2 regions of the Pseudomonas sp. PDM14 genome follow, and region 1 is predicted to be linked to the other one. Evidence: predicted binding sites of a transcription regulator. Region 1 holds the regulator's gene; the other holds the start of a gene.
What was found. Region 1 encodes sigma-54, which starts transcription at its own class of promoters, with help from an activator protein. Its sites were predicted from a motif close to ANTGGCATNNANNTTGCTNT; they were not measured.
Positions count from the first base shown of each region.

Region 2: the regulator sigma-54 is predicted to act here: its motif matches at 5,580-5,599, upstream of IB229_RS16140 (CmpA/NrtA family ABC transporter substrate-binding protein).

Region 1 is NZ_JACVAQ010000003.1:304,480-311,845, forward strand. It holds gene IB229_RS21025 (hypothetical protein) at 1-375, shown strand, start outside; gene IB229_RS21030 (superoxide dismutase) at 388-999, shown strand; gene IB229_RS21035 (ZIP family metal transporter) at 1,057-1,953, shown strand; gene IB229_RS21040 (HPr family phosphocarrier protein) at 1,981-2,253, opposite strand; gene rapZ (RNase adapter RapZ) at 2,268-3,125, opposite strand; gene ptsN (PTS IIA-like nitrogen regulatory protein PtsN) at 3,136-3,600, opposite strand; gene hpf (ribosome hibernation-promoting factor, HPF/YfiA family) at 3,614-3,922, opposite strand; gene IB229_RS21060 (RNA polymerase factor sigma-54) at 4,080-5,576, opposite strand; gene lptB (LPS export ABC transporter ATP-binding protein) at 5,724-6,449, opposite strand; gene lptA (lipopolysaccharide transport periplasmic protein LptA) at 6,449-6,997, opposite strand; gene lptC (LPS export ABC transporter periplasmic protein LptC) at 6,984-7,366, opposite strand, start outside.
Region 2 is NZ_JACVAQ010000002.1:750,362-757,727, reverse strand. It holds gene IB229_RS16170 (ethanolamine ammonia-lyase subunit EutB) at 1-342, opposite strand, end outside; gene IB229_RS16165 (hypothetical protein) at 779-964, shown strand; gene IB229_RS16160 (alpha/beta fold hydrolase) at 1,054-1,914, shown strand; gene IB229_RS16155 (MAPEG family protein) at 1,892-2,260, opposite strand; gene IB229_RS16150 (ABC transporter ATP-binding protein) at 2,483-3,274, opposite strand; gene ntrB (nitrate ABC transporter permease) at 3,285-4,139, opposite strand; gene IB229_RS16140 (CmpA/NrtA family ABC transporter substrate-binding protein) at 4,157-5,440, opposite strand; gene IB229_RS16135 (transcriptional regulator) at 5,806-6,132, opposite strand; gene IB229_RS16130 (hypothetical protein) at 6,255-6,644, shown strand; gene alaC (alanine transaminase) at 6,684-7,366, opposite strand, start outside.

The DNA of each region.
Region 1 (7,366 bases):
GATTGGGTCGCCGCACGCGAACACTACCTGCAAGCCCTGGCGGAAGCGCAGTTGCTGCTCGAACGCTGGGGCGACGCCGAGTCGATCGTCGCCGCCTTCGTCATTTCCCACCATAACCTGGCTGACCTGCACTTGCGTCTCGGCCAGCCGGAAGAGGCGGCCGAGAACCTCTGCGCCAGCCACGAACGTCTGCTGCAGGCCGCGGCCAATCCCGATCTGCCGCCGACCCTGCGCGACGTGGCGCTGCGCCACAGCCGCCGCACCTACACCGAATTGCTGCACTTCATCAGCGAGTACGGCGCCTATCCACGAACCGATCGCCTGCTCGGCCACGCGCCGAAAGTCGACCGGTTGGTAGCGCCCAGCCGTCACTAAAGGAGCTAGACCATGCCGCACAGCCTGCCCCCATTGCCCTATGCCTACGACGCCCTGGAGCCGCATCTTGATGCGCAGACCATGGAAATCCACCACAGCAAGCACCACCAGACCTACATCAACAACCTCAATGCGGCACTAGAGGGCAGCACCTGGGCCGCACTGCCGGTCGAGGAACTGCTCCTGCGTCTGGCCGAAGTGCCGGCGAACCTGCAGGCCGCGGTGATCAACCAGGGCGGCGGGCACGCCAACCACAGCCTGTTCTGGCTGGTGATGTCACCGCAGGGCGGTGGTGAGCCACAGGGCGAGCTGGCGGGCGCAATCGACAGTCATTTGGGTGGTTTTGCTGCGTTCAAGGAAGCCTTCACCAAAGCGGCGCTGAGCCGTTTCGGCAGTGGCTGGGCCTGGCTCAGCGTGACCCCGGGCAAGACCCTGGTGGTGGAGAGCAGCGCCAACCAGGACAGCCCGCTGATGCACGGCAATACGCCGATCCTCGGGCTGGACGTGTGGGAGCACGCCTACTACCTGCGGTACCAGAACCGCCGCCCGGAATACATCGGTGCGTTCTACAACGTCATCGATTGGGCCGAGGTCGCTCGCCGCTATCAGGCCGCCCTGGCCTGATAAATCGCCGCCAGCCGAGGCCGGGAGGCCGTAGCACAGTTGAATCTAAGGGTGTTCATGCGAACCTTGCTGCAGAGTTTTTCCAACACCAACAGTCGCACCCTGCGCTATGTGCTGGGATTCACCGTGGTGCTCAGCGGCAGCACGCTGCTGCTGATGCAGGCGGCTGCGGCCACGCTGGTCATCGAGCCGCAACTGTGGCGGGCGCTGCAGGGCGGCATGCTGTGCGCGCTGGGCACGGCGCTCGGTGCGCTGCCGGTGCTGTTCATGCGCGGGATCTCCGTGCGCATGACCGACACCCTGCTCGGCTTCGGCGGCGGGGTGATGCTGGCGGCCACGGTATTCTCCCTGCTGATTCCGGCGCTGGATGCGGCGGGTGACCTGGGCTTCACCAAGTGGGGTGCCGGCTTTCTTGCCAGCCTCGGTGTGCTGATCGGCGCCAGCGCGCTGTTCGGCCTTGGTCGGCTGCTGCCGCAGCCGAATCTCGAGGTGCGTGAGGATGGCCGTCAGCCGATTCCGCCGCGGATCTTGTTGTTCGTCATCGCCGTGGTCCTGCACAACATTCCCGAGGGCATGGCGGTCGGCGTGTCCGCGGGTGCCGGTTTGCCCGGTGCCGACAGCCTGGCGATGGGCATTGCGCTGCAGGATCTGCCGGAAGGGTTGATCATTTCCCTGGTGCTCGCCGGTGCCGGCATGGGGCGCGGCAAGGCGCTGCTGATCGGCGCGGCGTCAGGGCTGGTCGAGCCGGTGTTCGCCGTGCTGTGCGCCTGGCTGGTCGGGGTGTCGGCGCTGCTGCTGCCCTGGGGATTGGCGCTGGCGGCGGGGGCGATGCTGTTTGCGGTGACTCACGAGATTATCCCCGAATCCCATCGCAAGGGCTTCGAGGCAGAGGCCAGCATGGGCCTGGCGGCAGGGTTCTGTCTGATGATGGTGATGGACACCGCGCTGGCCTGAGTCGGCTGGCGGCGGGGGAGGCGAGGATTACTCGCCTTCGTCGAACTTGTTGTTGATCAGCTCGATCAGCGCATTCAACGCGTTGTCATCCTGCTCGCCTTCGGTGTGCAGGTGCAGGGTGGTGCCCTTGCCGGCGGCCAGCATCATCACCGCCATGATGCTCTTGCCGTCCACCAGGCTCTCCGGCGAACGGCCGGCGCGGATCTGGCAGGGAAAGCGCCCGGCCACGCCAACGAACTTGGCCGCTGCACGGGCATGCAGGCCGAGTTTGTTGATGATGGTGATTTCACAGGCAGGCATTGCGCAGGGGATCCTTAGTGTAGGTCTCGATGGCGAACCTGGACGTTCTTCAGGGTCGGCTTGAGCGCTTCGCCCAGGCGGTTGGCCAAGTATACCGAGCGGTGATGACCACCGGTGCAGCCAATCGCGATGGTCACGTAGGCGCGGTTGCTGGCAGCGAAGCGCGGCAGCCATTTGCTCAGGTAGGCGTGGATGTCCTGGTACATCTCCTCGACATCCGGCTGCGCCGCGAGGTACTCGGCCACCGGTTGTTCCAGGCCGGACATTTCGCGCAGATCGGGCTTCCAGTACGGGTTGGGCAGGCAACGCACATCGAATACCAGGTCGGCGTCGACCGGCATGCCGCGCTTGAAGCCGAACGACTCGATGAGAAACGCGGTACCCGGCTCCGGCTTGTTCAGCAGGCGCAGCTTGATGGTGTCGCGCAACTGATAGAGGTTCAGGTGGGTGGTGTCGATCTTCAGGTCGGCCAGGTCGGTGATCGGTGCGAGCAGCAGCTCTTCATCACGGATGGCTTCGGCCAGGGCACGGCTTTCGTTGGTCAGCGGGTGGCGCCGGCGGGTCTCGGAGAAGCGCTTGAGCAGGGTCTCCTCATCGGCATCCAGATAGAGCACGTCGCAGACGATATGCCGGGCGCGGACTTCCTCGAGCAGTTCTGGGAAGCGCCGCAGCTGGCTGGGCAGGTTGCGCGCGTCGATCGACACGGCCACTTGCGGGTGCATCAGTTCGGTTTGCAGCAGGGCGCTTTGCGCCAGCTCGGGCAACAGGCCGGCGGGCAGGTTGTCGATGCAGTAGAAACCGTTGTCCTCCAGTACATCGAGGGCGGTGCTCTTGCCCGAGCCGGAGCGACCGCTGACGATGATCAGGCGCATGACCGCGCTCCTACTGGCCGTTCTGCACGTCGACGACGACCCGGTAGAGATCCTCGCTGCTCTGCGCCTGACGCAGGCGTTCGCGCACATCGGCGCGGTCGAGCATGCTGGCGATCTGCCGGAGCAGTTCGAGGTGCTCGTCGGTGGCCGCTTCCGGCACCAGGAGAACGAACAGCAGGTCGACCGGTGCACCGTCGATGGCGTCGAAATCGACCGACGCTTCCAGACGCAGCACGGCGCTTATCGGCGCAGTACAGCCGGGCAGGCGGCAGTGGGGAATGGCGATGCCGTTGCCGAAGCCGGTGGAGCCGAGCTTTTCACGGGCAATCAGGCTTTCGAAGATGTCTTGCCCATCGAGGTCAGGCAATTCACGCGCAACCAGGTTGGCAATCTGTTCTAGAACGCGTTTTTTACTGCCGCCCGGCACGTTCACGAGGGAACGGCCGGCGGTCAGGATGTTTTCGAGTCGGATCATGTGTGGGTAGGTATCAGCGGGCTGCGGCGCCTTGCAGGCGACCCAGCTGCTTTTCCTTGTGCTTGATCAGTTGGCGGTCGAGTTTGTCGGCGAGCAGATCGATCGCCGCATACATGTCTTCGTGTTCTGCGTTGGCGACCACTTCGCCTCCGGCGATGTGCAGGGTCGCTTCGATTTTCTGTTTGAGCTTCTCGACCTCCAGGGTCACCTGCACATTGGTGATCTTGTCGAAATGGCGCTCCAGCCGGCTGAGTTTCTCGCCGACATAGTCGCGCAGGGCGTCGGTCACATCCAGTTGATGTCCACTGATGTTGACTTGCATACCGCTTCTCCTTGTTGCCGTGTGTAAGAGACAGGCTAGCGGGCCTGCCACCGTAACACTCTGGCTGAGAGGGCTCTTGCACAACAGGTCTGGGGCGCGCTGCGGAAGCGTGTCGTCAGCCTGGCCGGTTGTGCAAAAGCCCTCCCTCAGTGCCACATCACATCAGTCGTTTGCGTTCGCTCGAAGGCGCTATCCCGAGGGATTCGCGGTATTTGGCGACTGTGCGACGAGCAACCTGAATGCCCTGTGCTTCCAGTAAACCAGCGATCTTGCTGTCACTCAACGGCTTTTTCGCGTTTTCCGCGGCGACCAGTTTCTTGATGATGGCGCGGATCGCGGTGGAGGAGCATTCACCGCCTTCGGAGGTGCTGACGTGGCTGGAGAAGAAGTACTTCAACTCGTAAATGCCGCGCGGGGTGTGCATGAATTTCTGCGTGGTGACGCGCGAGATGGTCGACTCATGCATGCCTACCGCCTCGGCGATGTCGTGCAGGACCAGGGGCTTCATCGCCTCGTCGCCATACTCGAGGAAGCCGCGCTGATGCTCGACGATCTGCGTGGCGACTTTCATCAGGGTTTCGTTGCGGCTCTGCAGGCTCTTGATGAACCAGCGGGCCTCCTGCAGCTGGTTGCGCATGAAGGTGTTGTCGGCGCTGGAGTCGGCGCGACGCACGAAGCCGGCGTACTGCGGGTTGACGCGCAGGCGCGGCACGGACTCCTGGTTCAACTCGACCAGCCAGCGCTCGTTGTGCTTGCGCACGATCACGTCCGGCACCACGTATTCCGGCTCGCTGGACTCGATCTGCGAACCGGGGCGCGGGTTGAGGCTCTGGATCAGTTCGATGACCTGTCGCAGCTCGTCTTCCTTGAGCTTCATGCGGCGCATCAGCTGGCTGTAGTCGCGGCTGCCGAGCAGGTCGAGGTGATCACCGGCGAGGCGGTTGGCCTCGGCCAGCCAGGGCGTATTTGCCGGCAACTGACGCAGTTGCAGCAGCAGGCATTCGCGCAGGTCGCGGGCACCAATACCCGCGGGTTCGAACTGCTGGATGCGATGCAGCACCGCCTCCACTTCGTCCAGCTCGACGTCCATTTCAGGATCGAAGGCGTCGACGATTTCCTCGAGCGATTCTTCCAGGTAGCCCTGGTTGTTGATGCAGTCGATCAGGGTCACGGCGATCAGGCGGTCGGTATCCGACATCGGCGCCAGATTGAGTTGCCACAACAGGTGAGTCTGCAGGCTCTCGCCGGCGGAAGTGCGGGTGGTGAAGTCCCACTCGTCGTCATCGTTACTCGGCAGGCTGCTGGCGCTGGTCTGGTAGACGTCTTCCCAGGCGGTATCGACCGGCAGCTCGTTAGGGATGCGCTCGTTCCACTCGCCGTCTTCGATCGAATCGGCGCTGGTGCTGTTGGTTTCCTGGTAGATCGCTTCCTGAACCGGTTGGTTGACCTGTTCTTCGCTGCCGTCGGCCATGGGGTCGGAGTTGTCGAAGTCCTCTCCTTCCTCCTGGCGCTCGAGCATGGGATTGGACTCCAGGGCCTCCTGGATTTCCTGTTGCAGGTCCAGGGTCGACAGCTGGAGTAGGCGAATGGCTTGCTGCAGCTGCGGTGTCATCGTCAGCTGCTGGCCCATCTTGAGGACTAGCGAGGGTTTCATGGCAGGAAGCTTTGCACCTTATTTGCTGGCGCAAGCGCGCCATTCACTACAGGGCGCCGAGGCGCCGCCAATAAGCAAATTATATGCCCAAAACTTTCGGCTTTGCCTAGGCTTGACAACATCCATGTAGTGAAGCGCGTGCCTGTGTCAGAGGCGGAATTCGTGTCCGAGGTAGACTTCTTTCACCAGCTGGTTGGCCAGAATGCTCTCGGCGTCGCCTTCGGCGATCAGCTGGCCATCGTTGACAATGTAGGCGGTCTCGCAGATGTCGAGCGTTTCGCGCACGTTGTGATCGGTGATCAGTACGCCGATGCCTTTGGCCTTGAGGTGATGAATGATCTGCTTGATGTCGCCGACGGAAATCGGGTCGACACCGGCAAAGGGTTCGTCGAGCAGGATGAATTTCGGCTCGGTCGCCAGGGCGCGGGCAATTTCCACGCGGCGGCGTTCACCGCCGGACAGGCTCATGCCCAGGCTGTCGCGGATGTGGCTGATATGGAATTCCTGCAGCAGGGTCTCCAGTGCGGCCTTGCGCCCGTCGCGGTCAAGATCCTTGCGGGTTTCCAGGATGGCCATGATGTTGTCGGCCACCGACAGCTTGCGGAAGATCGAGGCTTCCTGCGGCAGGTAGCCGATACCGACGCGTGCGCGACCGTGCATGGGCTGGTGGCTGACGTCGAGGTCGTCGATCAGCACGCGCCCCTGATCGGCCTGTACCAGGCCGACGATCATGTAGAAACAGGTGGTCTTGCCGGCACCGTTGGGGCCGAGCAGGCCGACGATCTGGCCGCTGTCGATGGACAGGCTGACGTCGCGAACGACCTGTCGGCCCTTGTAGCTCTTCGCCAGGTGTTGCGCTTTCAGGGTTGCCATTACTGCCCTTGCTCCGGCTGGCCGGTTTTCTTGCGCGGCTGGATGACCATGTCGATACGCGGACGCGGCGTGCTTACCGAGGTGCCATTGGCGCGGCCGGCGTTGACGATCTGGCGCTGGGTGTCATAGACGATCTTCTCGCCTTCGAAGGTGTTGCCTTCCTGAATCACCTTGGCCTGGTCGATCAGCACGATGCGCTCGTTGCTGGCGAAATACTGGATGGTCAGGCCGTATGCCTTGACGATCTGCTTGTCGGCAGCCGGTTTCTGCTCGTAGTAGGCCGGGCGGCCAACCGAGGTGAACACTTCGACTTCGCCGTTGGCGTCCTGGGTGATGGTCACCGTGTCGCCGGTGATCTTCATGGTGCCCTGGGTGATGACGACGCCGCCGCGATACACGGCCACGCCTTGTTTGTCGTCCAGTTCAGCGCTGTCGGCCTGGACGCGGATCGGTTGATCGCGGTCGCTTGGCAGGGCCCAGGTACTTGCGCTTCCAAGCGCTGCGCCGAGGCCGATGAACAGTAGGGGGAGGGTTTTAACGAACCTCATGCTGGCCTCTTACGTTGGACAGCAGGTTGATCCTGCCGTCATTCATGTACGCTTTCATTCCTTTTGCCGTGGTCACCCCGTTGGCGGCCTCGATTCTAACGGCTTGCCGGGTTTGCGCATATTCCTTATCGGGAAATACCGTCATGCGGCTGCTGGTGATCACGGTGGGGCGGCCCTTGGCGTCGGTGCGTGCGATGCGCACATCGTCGATCAGCTCGACTTCCTTGCCCTCCGGGGCGACTTCGCCGCGCGCGCTCTGGATATGCCATGGGTAGGGCGTGCCACGGTACAGCTGCAGGTCGGGCTTGCTCACCAGGGTCACGTCGCTGGCCTTGAGGTGCTCCAGTTTTTCGGCGGTCATCTCGTAGT
Region 2 (7,366 bases), on a different contig from region 1:
TGCGACGGCGGCGAGGGTGGCGCTGTCGGTGCTGTGCAGGAGCAGCCAGTCGCGCAGGTCGCCGACGGTCAGGTGGCTGATCGGAGCGAAGGCGGCGCGATCATGGCGGTCGATGATCAGGCGGGTGACTTCGTCGCTCTCGTAGGGGATCAGCGCCTCGTTGAGAAAGGTCTGCAGCGGCACGTCGGCCAGGGCGATCTTCGCCGCCATGCGTTCTTCGTAGGTGGCCGCGGCGAGCCCGGCCAGGTAGTCGCCGGAGCGCGCGGGGCTGGCCTTGGCCAGCAGGGTCTTGAGGTCGGCGAAGCGGTAGGTCTGACTGCCGACGCTGGTGCTGTAGGGCATGACGCAACTCCGCAGGCGGGAGAGGGCGCGTCCGCGAGGTATCGCGCCGTGGTCTGTCGCAAAATCGACGCCGGATGCAGAGCCCCGGCGCCGGCACTTGGGTTAACTAAACGCCAGGCTGCAGGCCCGGTCAACACGCAATGCCGATGTGCTCCGTGAGTGCCATGGTCACTGGCGGCCTGCTGCAATCCCTACTACGCAAAGCATTGCCTGTGCCAACCACTGGCACACAGGTGCGGCCCGCGGATTTTCTGCCGCTTGTACCGCGCGCAACCGACACAGCCTGCCGGCCGTGCTACAGGCTGGTGCGTTTAGCAGGCCGGGCGATTCGTTTCGGCCCTGTTTGACCACGCCTGGCTGCACGCACGCTGACCCTGAACCGTCACAAAGCCGGGCTAGGATCGCTTCGCTAGCCACTGGACTGGGGAGACTTGCGATGCAGATCAGCGTGAACCATGTGCCTGAAACCGGTTGGGTCGTACAGCTCGACGCGTGCGCGATTCCATTTCGCTGCCAGGCGTCGGCCGAGCAGTTCGCCAGGCTGCTGCGCCAGCGTCTGGAAGCCCCTCACGTGCTGCCGGAGCAGCGCCGCAGTGACCGTTCGGCCGAGCAGGCCGCCTGAGGTTGTGCGTGTCCGGCGAACGCTCGCTGTGGAATTAATAGAGTAATTGCTCTAGATTCGCCGCTCCTGTGATGACTGCGGAGTGGGCGATGATCGATACGCTGCCGTTCGCCAATGGCACCTTTCAGTGTCCGGTGCGCCTGTACCCCTGTGCGCGTGCGACGCGCACGCTGATCGTGCTGCCAGCGCTGGGCGTGACCGCGCGCAAGTACGACGCGCTGGCAAATGCGCTGGTGGCGGCCGACTGCAACGTGCTGGTCGCCGACTGGCCGGGCCAGGGCGAGAGCCTGCCGCGCCCGGATCGCCGTCACGACTACGGCTATCGGCAACTGGTCGAGGACTTCGTCCCCGCGTTGCTGGTCATGGCCCAGCGGCATTTCCCCGGCAGCCCGGCGGTGCTGTTCGGCCACAGCCTCGGTGGACATATCGCCACGCTGTACGCAGCGGCGCACCCAGGCAGCGCGGTGCGCGTCATCGGCGTCGCCTGCGGCAACATCCATTACCGCCACTGGCAGGGTCGCCAGCGGCTGATGACGCCCAGCGTGGCGCTGGTGTTCAACCTGCTGGTCAGCGTGCTCGGCTACCTGCCGGGCAAGCGTATCGGCTTCGGTGGCCACGAGGCGCGCACGTTGATGCGTGATTGGGGCCGCGTCGCCTTCACCGGCCATTACCATCACCTCGGTTTGCCTCAGGCGCCGGCGGCGAGCAATGGCGTGGCGTCGTTGTTCGTGCAGATCGAGGGCGATCATTTCGCCCCGCCGGCCTCGACCCTGGGCCTGGCCGAGCTGATCCAGGCCCATCCGCAGATCGAACGCCTGCCGTCGCCGCGTCCGCCCCACGAGAACCCGCACAGCGCTTGGCTCAAGGCGCCGCAGGGGGTGGTCGACTGCGTCATTGCCTGGCTCGCGCAGCCTGTACCGGCTCGGCTCAGAACAACAGCAGCAGGGTGACGACGAGCAGTACCAGCATGGTCAGCGCATGGCTGACCTGGCGCAGCAGGAGCAGGCGGGCGAACAGGCCGGCGCAGTAGAGCAGGCGCAGCATGATGAAGGCGAAGCCGATGGCGGCGGTGAGCGGCGGGCTGATCTGCCCGCTGGCTTCGCCGAGGTAGAGCAGGACGATGAACAGCACCGTCTGTTCCAAGGTGTTGCCGTGGGCGCGGATGGCCTTGGTCAGGTCCGCCTTGCCGCCGTCGCCGAAGGCGATCTGATGGCGCATGCGCAGGCGCGAGGTATTCAGCGACAGGGCGATCAGCAGCAGCGACAGGACTGCCGCGACGTAGATGCTGTAGGGCATGGTGGTTCCTCGTTTCTTGTTATAGGTAGAGGGCGAGGGTAGGGGCTGGCGGTGGCGCTGTACAGGCACCGCCGCGCCAGGCGGCAATGCCCGGCGCGCATGACGGGCCAGAAAAGCCCGACACGAGGTCGGGCTTGTGATGAGCAACTGATGGCCAGGGGCACCCGACGGAGCATCGGTGGATCACCGACGATCATCCATCACTGAGTCCCCTTACGCGTATCAAGCCGCCGGACGTTGCTGACGCTGGTAGAGGAATTCCAGCACCGCGCTGCGGTACAGGTGGTACTGCGGGTCGTTGGCCAGCACCAGGCGATCACGCGGGCGGGCCAGGCCCACCTCGACGATATCGCCGACCGTGGCCGCCGGGCCGTTGGTCATCATCACGATGCGGTCGGAGAGCAGCACCGCCTCGTCGACGTCGTGGGTCACCATCACCACCGTGCTCTGGGTCGCACCGACGATGCGCAGCAGCTCGTCCTGCAGGTGCGCGCGGGTCAGGGCGTCGAGGGCGCCGAAGGGTTCGTCCATCAGCAGCACCTTGGGCTCCATGGCCAGGGCGCGGGCGATGCCGACGCGTTGCTTCATGCCGCCGGAGATCTCGCTGGGGTGTTTGTGCATCGCATGATCGAGGCCGACCATGTGCAGCGCCGCCTCGGTGCGGGCCTTGAGCTGGGCCTTGGCTTCGTCGGCACCGAACACCCGTTCCACGGCCAGGTGGACGTTGCCGTAGCAGGTCATCCAGGGCAGCAGGCTGTGGTTCTGGAACACCACGGCACGCTCCGGGCCGGGGCCGTCGATCTCGCGACCGTTGCAGATCAGCCCGCCCTCGCTGGCCTCGAGCAGGCCGGCGATGAGGTTGAGCACGGTGGATTTGCCGCAGCCGGAGTGGCCGATCAGCGAGACGAACTCGCCTTTGGCAATGCTCAGGTTGACGTTGGCCAGGGCCTGGAAGCGGCCTTTCTTGGTCTCGAAGTGTTTGCTGACGGCGGTCAGCTCGACGAACTTGTCCATGGCGAACTCCTTAGCTGGCGTAGTCGAAGCGTTTGGCGAGCAGCAGCAACGACTGCTCCAGGGCCAGGCCGACCAGACCGACGATGATGATGGCGATGAGGATGTGTTCGACGTTGAGGTTGTTCCACTCGTCCCACACCCAGAAGCCCAGGCCGGTGCCGCCGGTGAGCATTTCCGCGGCGACGATCACCAGCCAGGCCACGCCGATGGCCAGGCGAATGCCGGTCATCAGGTGCGGCAGCACGGCGGGAAACAGGATGCGCGTGAGCACCTTGAATTCCGACAGCTTGAGCACGCGGGCAACGTTGAGGTAGTCCTGCGGCACGCTGGCGACGCCGGCGGCGGTGTTGAGGATGATCGGCCAGATCGAGCTGATGAAAATCACCCAGATCGACGCCGGCCCGGCCTTCTCGAACACCAGCAGGCCGATCGGCAGCCACACCAGCGGCGACACCGGGCGCAGCAGGCTGATGACCGGTGCGAGCATGCGGGCGAGGAAGGTGAAGCGGCCGATGGCGAAGCCCAGCGGGATGCCGACCAGCGCCGCGAGGCCGAAGCCGAGGCCAACGCGGCCCAGCGAGTGGAGGATGTTCCAGCCGATGCCCATGTCGTTCGGGCCGTTGTCGTAGAACGGATCGGCGAACAGCTCCAGCGCCGACAGCCAGGTCGACAGCGGGCCCGGCAGGCCCTCGCTGCGCGCGGCGATCAGTGCCCACACGCCGATGAACAGGGCAATGCCGAGCAGTGGCGGGACCAGCAGCCTGATAGCGCTGGCGAACAGCTCCGTGCCCGGCAACGGGCGGCGAACGGGCGTGACGGGGACGGCGCTGGCCACGCTCAGCGGGGTTTTCAGTCGAGCATTCATCTGTACACCTCCGAAAGTCAGGCCTTAACCGCAAAGGATTGGGCGTAGGCGGCCGGGTTGCTGCCATCCCAGACCTTGCCGTCGATCAGCGTGCTGCTGCGCAGCGGGCTGCTCGGCACGCTCAGGCCGAGGGCGCTGGCGGCTTCGCCGTAGAGTTTGGTCTGGTTCACCGCAGCGGCGACGGCGGCGTAGTCCGGGTCGTCCTTGAGCAGGCCCCAGCGCTTGAACTGGGTGAGGAACCACATGCCGTCGGAGTGGTAGGGGTAGTTGACGCTACCGTCCTTGCAGAAGGCCATGGCGTGCGGGTCTTCCCAGCTGTTGCCGAGGCCGTCCTCATAGTGACCGAGAAAGCGCTGCTCGATCACCTCGGCTGGCGCATTGACGTAGGCCTTGCCGGAAATAAGCTTGGCGGTGGCCTTCTTGTTCTCCGCGCTGGCTTCGATGAAGCGGCTGGCATCGAGGAGGGCCATCACCAGCGCGCGGGCGGTGTTGGGGTTCTGTTCGACGAACTCGCGGGAGCAGCCGAGGACTTTCTCCGGGTGGTCGGCCCAGATCTGCTGGGTGGTCACGGCGGTGAAGCCGATCTTGTCGGTGATCGCCCGTGCGCCCCAGGGCTCGCCGACGCAGAAACCGTCCATGTTGCCGACGCGCATGTTGGCGACCATCTGCGGTGGCGGCACGGTGATGGTCTTGACGTCCGACAGCGGGTTGATGCCCAGGCTGCCGAGCCAGTAGTACAGCCACATGGCGTGGGTGCCGGTGGGGAAGGTCTGGGCGAAGGTCAGCGGCGTGCCGCCTTTCTTGATGTGCGCGGCGAGCTGCGCGCCGGTGGTTACGCCGGCTTCCTTGAGCTGCCTGGAAAGGGTGATGGCCTGGCCGTTCTGGTTCAGGCCCATGAGCACGGCCATGTCCTTCTGCGGGCCGGCGAGGCCGAGCTGCGAGCTGTACATCATGCCGTAGAGCACGTGCGAGGCATCCAGTTCGCCGGTGCCGAGCTTGTCGCGCACACCGGCCCAGGAGGCCTCCTTGCTCGGGGTGATGCTCAGGCCGTACTTGGCGGCGAAGCCCTGGGTGGCGGCGACCACCAGCGAGGCGCAGTCGGTCAGGGGGATGAAGCCGATCTTCAGTGCGGCCTTTTCCGGGGCATCGGAACCGGCGGCATAGGCCGCGCTACGCAGGAAACCGGGCGCGGCGAGACCCAGCGCGGCGACCCCGCCCACGGTGCCAGCAATGGCGATGGAGTGCTTGAGGAAATTGCGGCGGCTGGTGTTCATCGGGTCGTTGGAATCACGATCACTCATGCTGTGGTCCTTTTTCATGGGCAAATAAAAACGGCGTACGCCAGAGAGACCCGATGGGGGAGGGTTCTCTGACGGACGCCGTTGTCCGTGATCCGCGGCCCGCCGCCGTTGGCGTGCTTCGCAGGAGTCTGCACGGGCTATTGCAAAGGGCTTGCCAGCTTGCTGAGGGCGAGAGGGAACGGGTCCGAGGAGGATTGCTGCCGATAGGAATGGTGCTTGTAGAACAGGGGCTTAGCCGGGTTCTGCGAGATTCCGGCTACGTCGGCTCGGCGCTACGCGACAGCCGGTGCATGCCCTTTACGAGCCATCGCCGTGCACGCCCGGCCGCTCCTGTGCGCTTTTGGTTCGCGCGGTGGAGCAGCCACTCAGTGGCTGAGTGCGGCTGGCGAGCGGCGCTGGGTTTCCTCGACGTAGTCCTTGAGCCAACGCAGCACGGTGACCGCCTCCCAGCGCGCGGGATCGAACAGGGCGTAGGCCAGGCCCTGGTAGCCGACCACATCGAGCTGGCGGTGATAGCCGGCACGTTGCAGCAGCGCTTCGATCTCGGCGAAGCAGGTGTTGAAGTGCACGCGCCGGAACGGCGTCTTGCTGCCTGTCACCAGCCCCTCCAGGTGCAGTTCCGCAACCATGGGGCGAATGCTGTCCAGTGGCATCTGGTTCACTTTGTTCTTCAACTGCAGTACGTCCAGCATGGTCAGTCTCCTTGGGTTCCACGGCCGCAAAAGAGTAAACGAAAAGTACTGTACAAATAAACACTACTGGATAATAGTACAGCTCAAGTGCCGTCGAGATCACCGGAACAGGAGCTGCCTATATGCACCACAAGCTGATGACGATTCTGCTACTGGCTCTGCTGGCAGGCTGTGCCCAGCCACAGCTCGAACAGCCCAAGGCCAATGGCGCCTATCTGGTGATCGAGGGCGGTGATGCCTGGGCGGTACTGGTTTCCGACGGCAAGCGCGTCGAGGAACATGGTCGGGTGCTGGACGTGATCAAGCTGCCGGGGCAGCACACGCGCATTTCCGCCAGCTACGTGATCGAGACGCCGAACTGCGGCAAGGTGCAGTGGTTGACCGAGCGCGAGGGTGGTGAAGGCGAGGTCACGCGGCTGTCACAGGATTACAACGAGGAACTGGAGCGGCCCGGCTGCGTGATCGCCAATGGCCTAAGTCGGGCCTGGACGGCGCTGGACTACTCGGGCTGAGAAACGAGGCGGCAGCCGTGCGCTGCCGCCTCGCCGGTTTCACTCCGCCGGGGTCTTGCGTGGTTTGGCGGGTGCCGGTTGCAGCAGACCGTCGGCGCGGAACATGGCCTTGATGCCACGCACCGCCTGACGGATACGGTCCTGGTTCTCGATCAGGGCGAAACGCACGTGGTCATCGCCGTAGTCGCCGAAGCCGATGCCCGGCGACACGCAGACCTTGGCCTCGATCAACAGCTTCTTGGCGAATTCCAGCGAACCCAGGTGGGCGTACTGCTCGGGAATCTTCGCCCAGATGTACATTGAGGCCTTGGGATTCTCGACCATCCAGCCGGCTTCGTGCAGGCCCTTGACCAGCATGTTGCGACGCTGCCGGTACTGTTCGGCGATGTCGCGCACACACTGCTGGTCGCCTTCCAGGGCGGCGATGGCCGCGACCTGTAGCGGGGTGAAGGTGCCGTAGTCGTGGTAGCTCTTGATCCGCGCCAGGGCGCTGACCAGCTCCTTGTTGCCGACCATGAAGCCCACCCGCCAGCCCGCCATGTTGTAGCTCTTGGACAGGGTGAAGAACTCCACGGCGATATCCTTGGCACCCGGCACCTGCATGATCGACGGGGCTTTCCAGCCGTCGTAGACGATGTCGGCGTAGGCCAGGTCGTGCACCACGAGAATGTCGTACTGCTTGGCCAGGGCCACCACGCGCTCGAAGAAGTCCAGTTCTACGC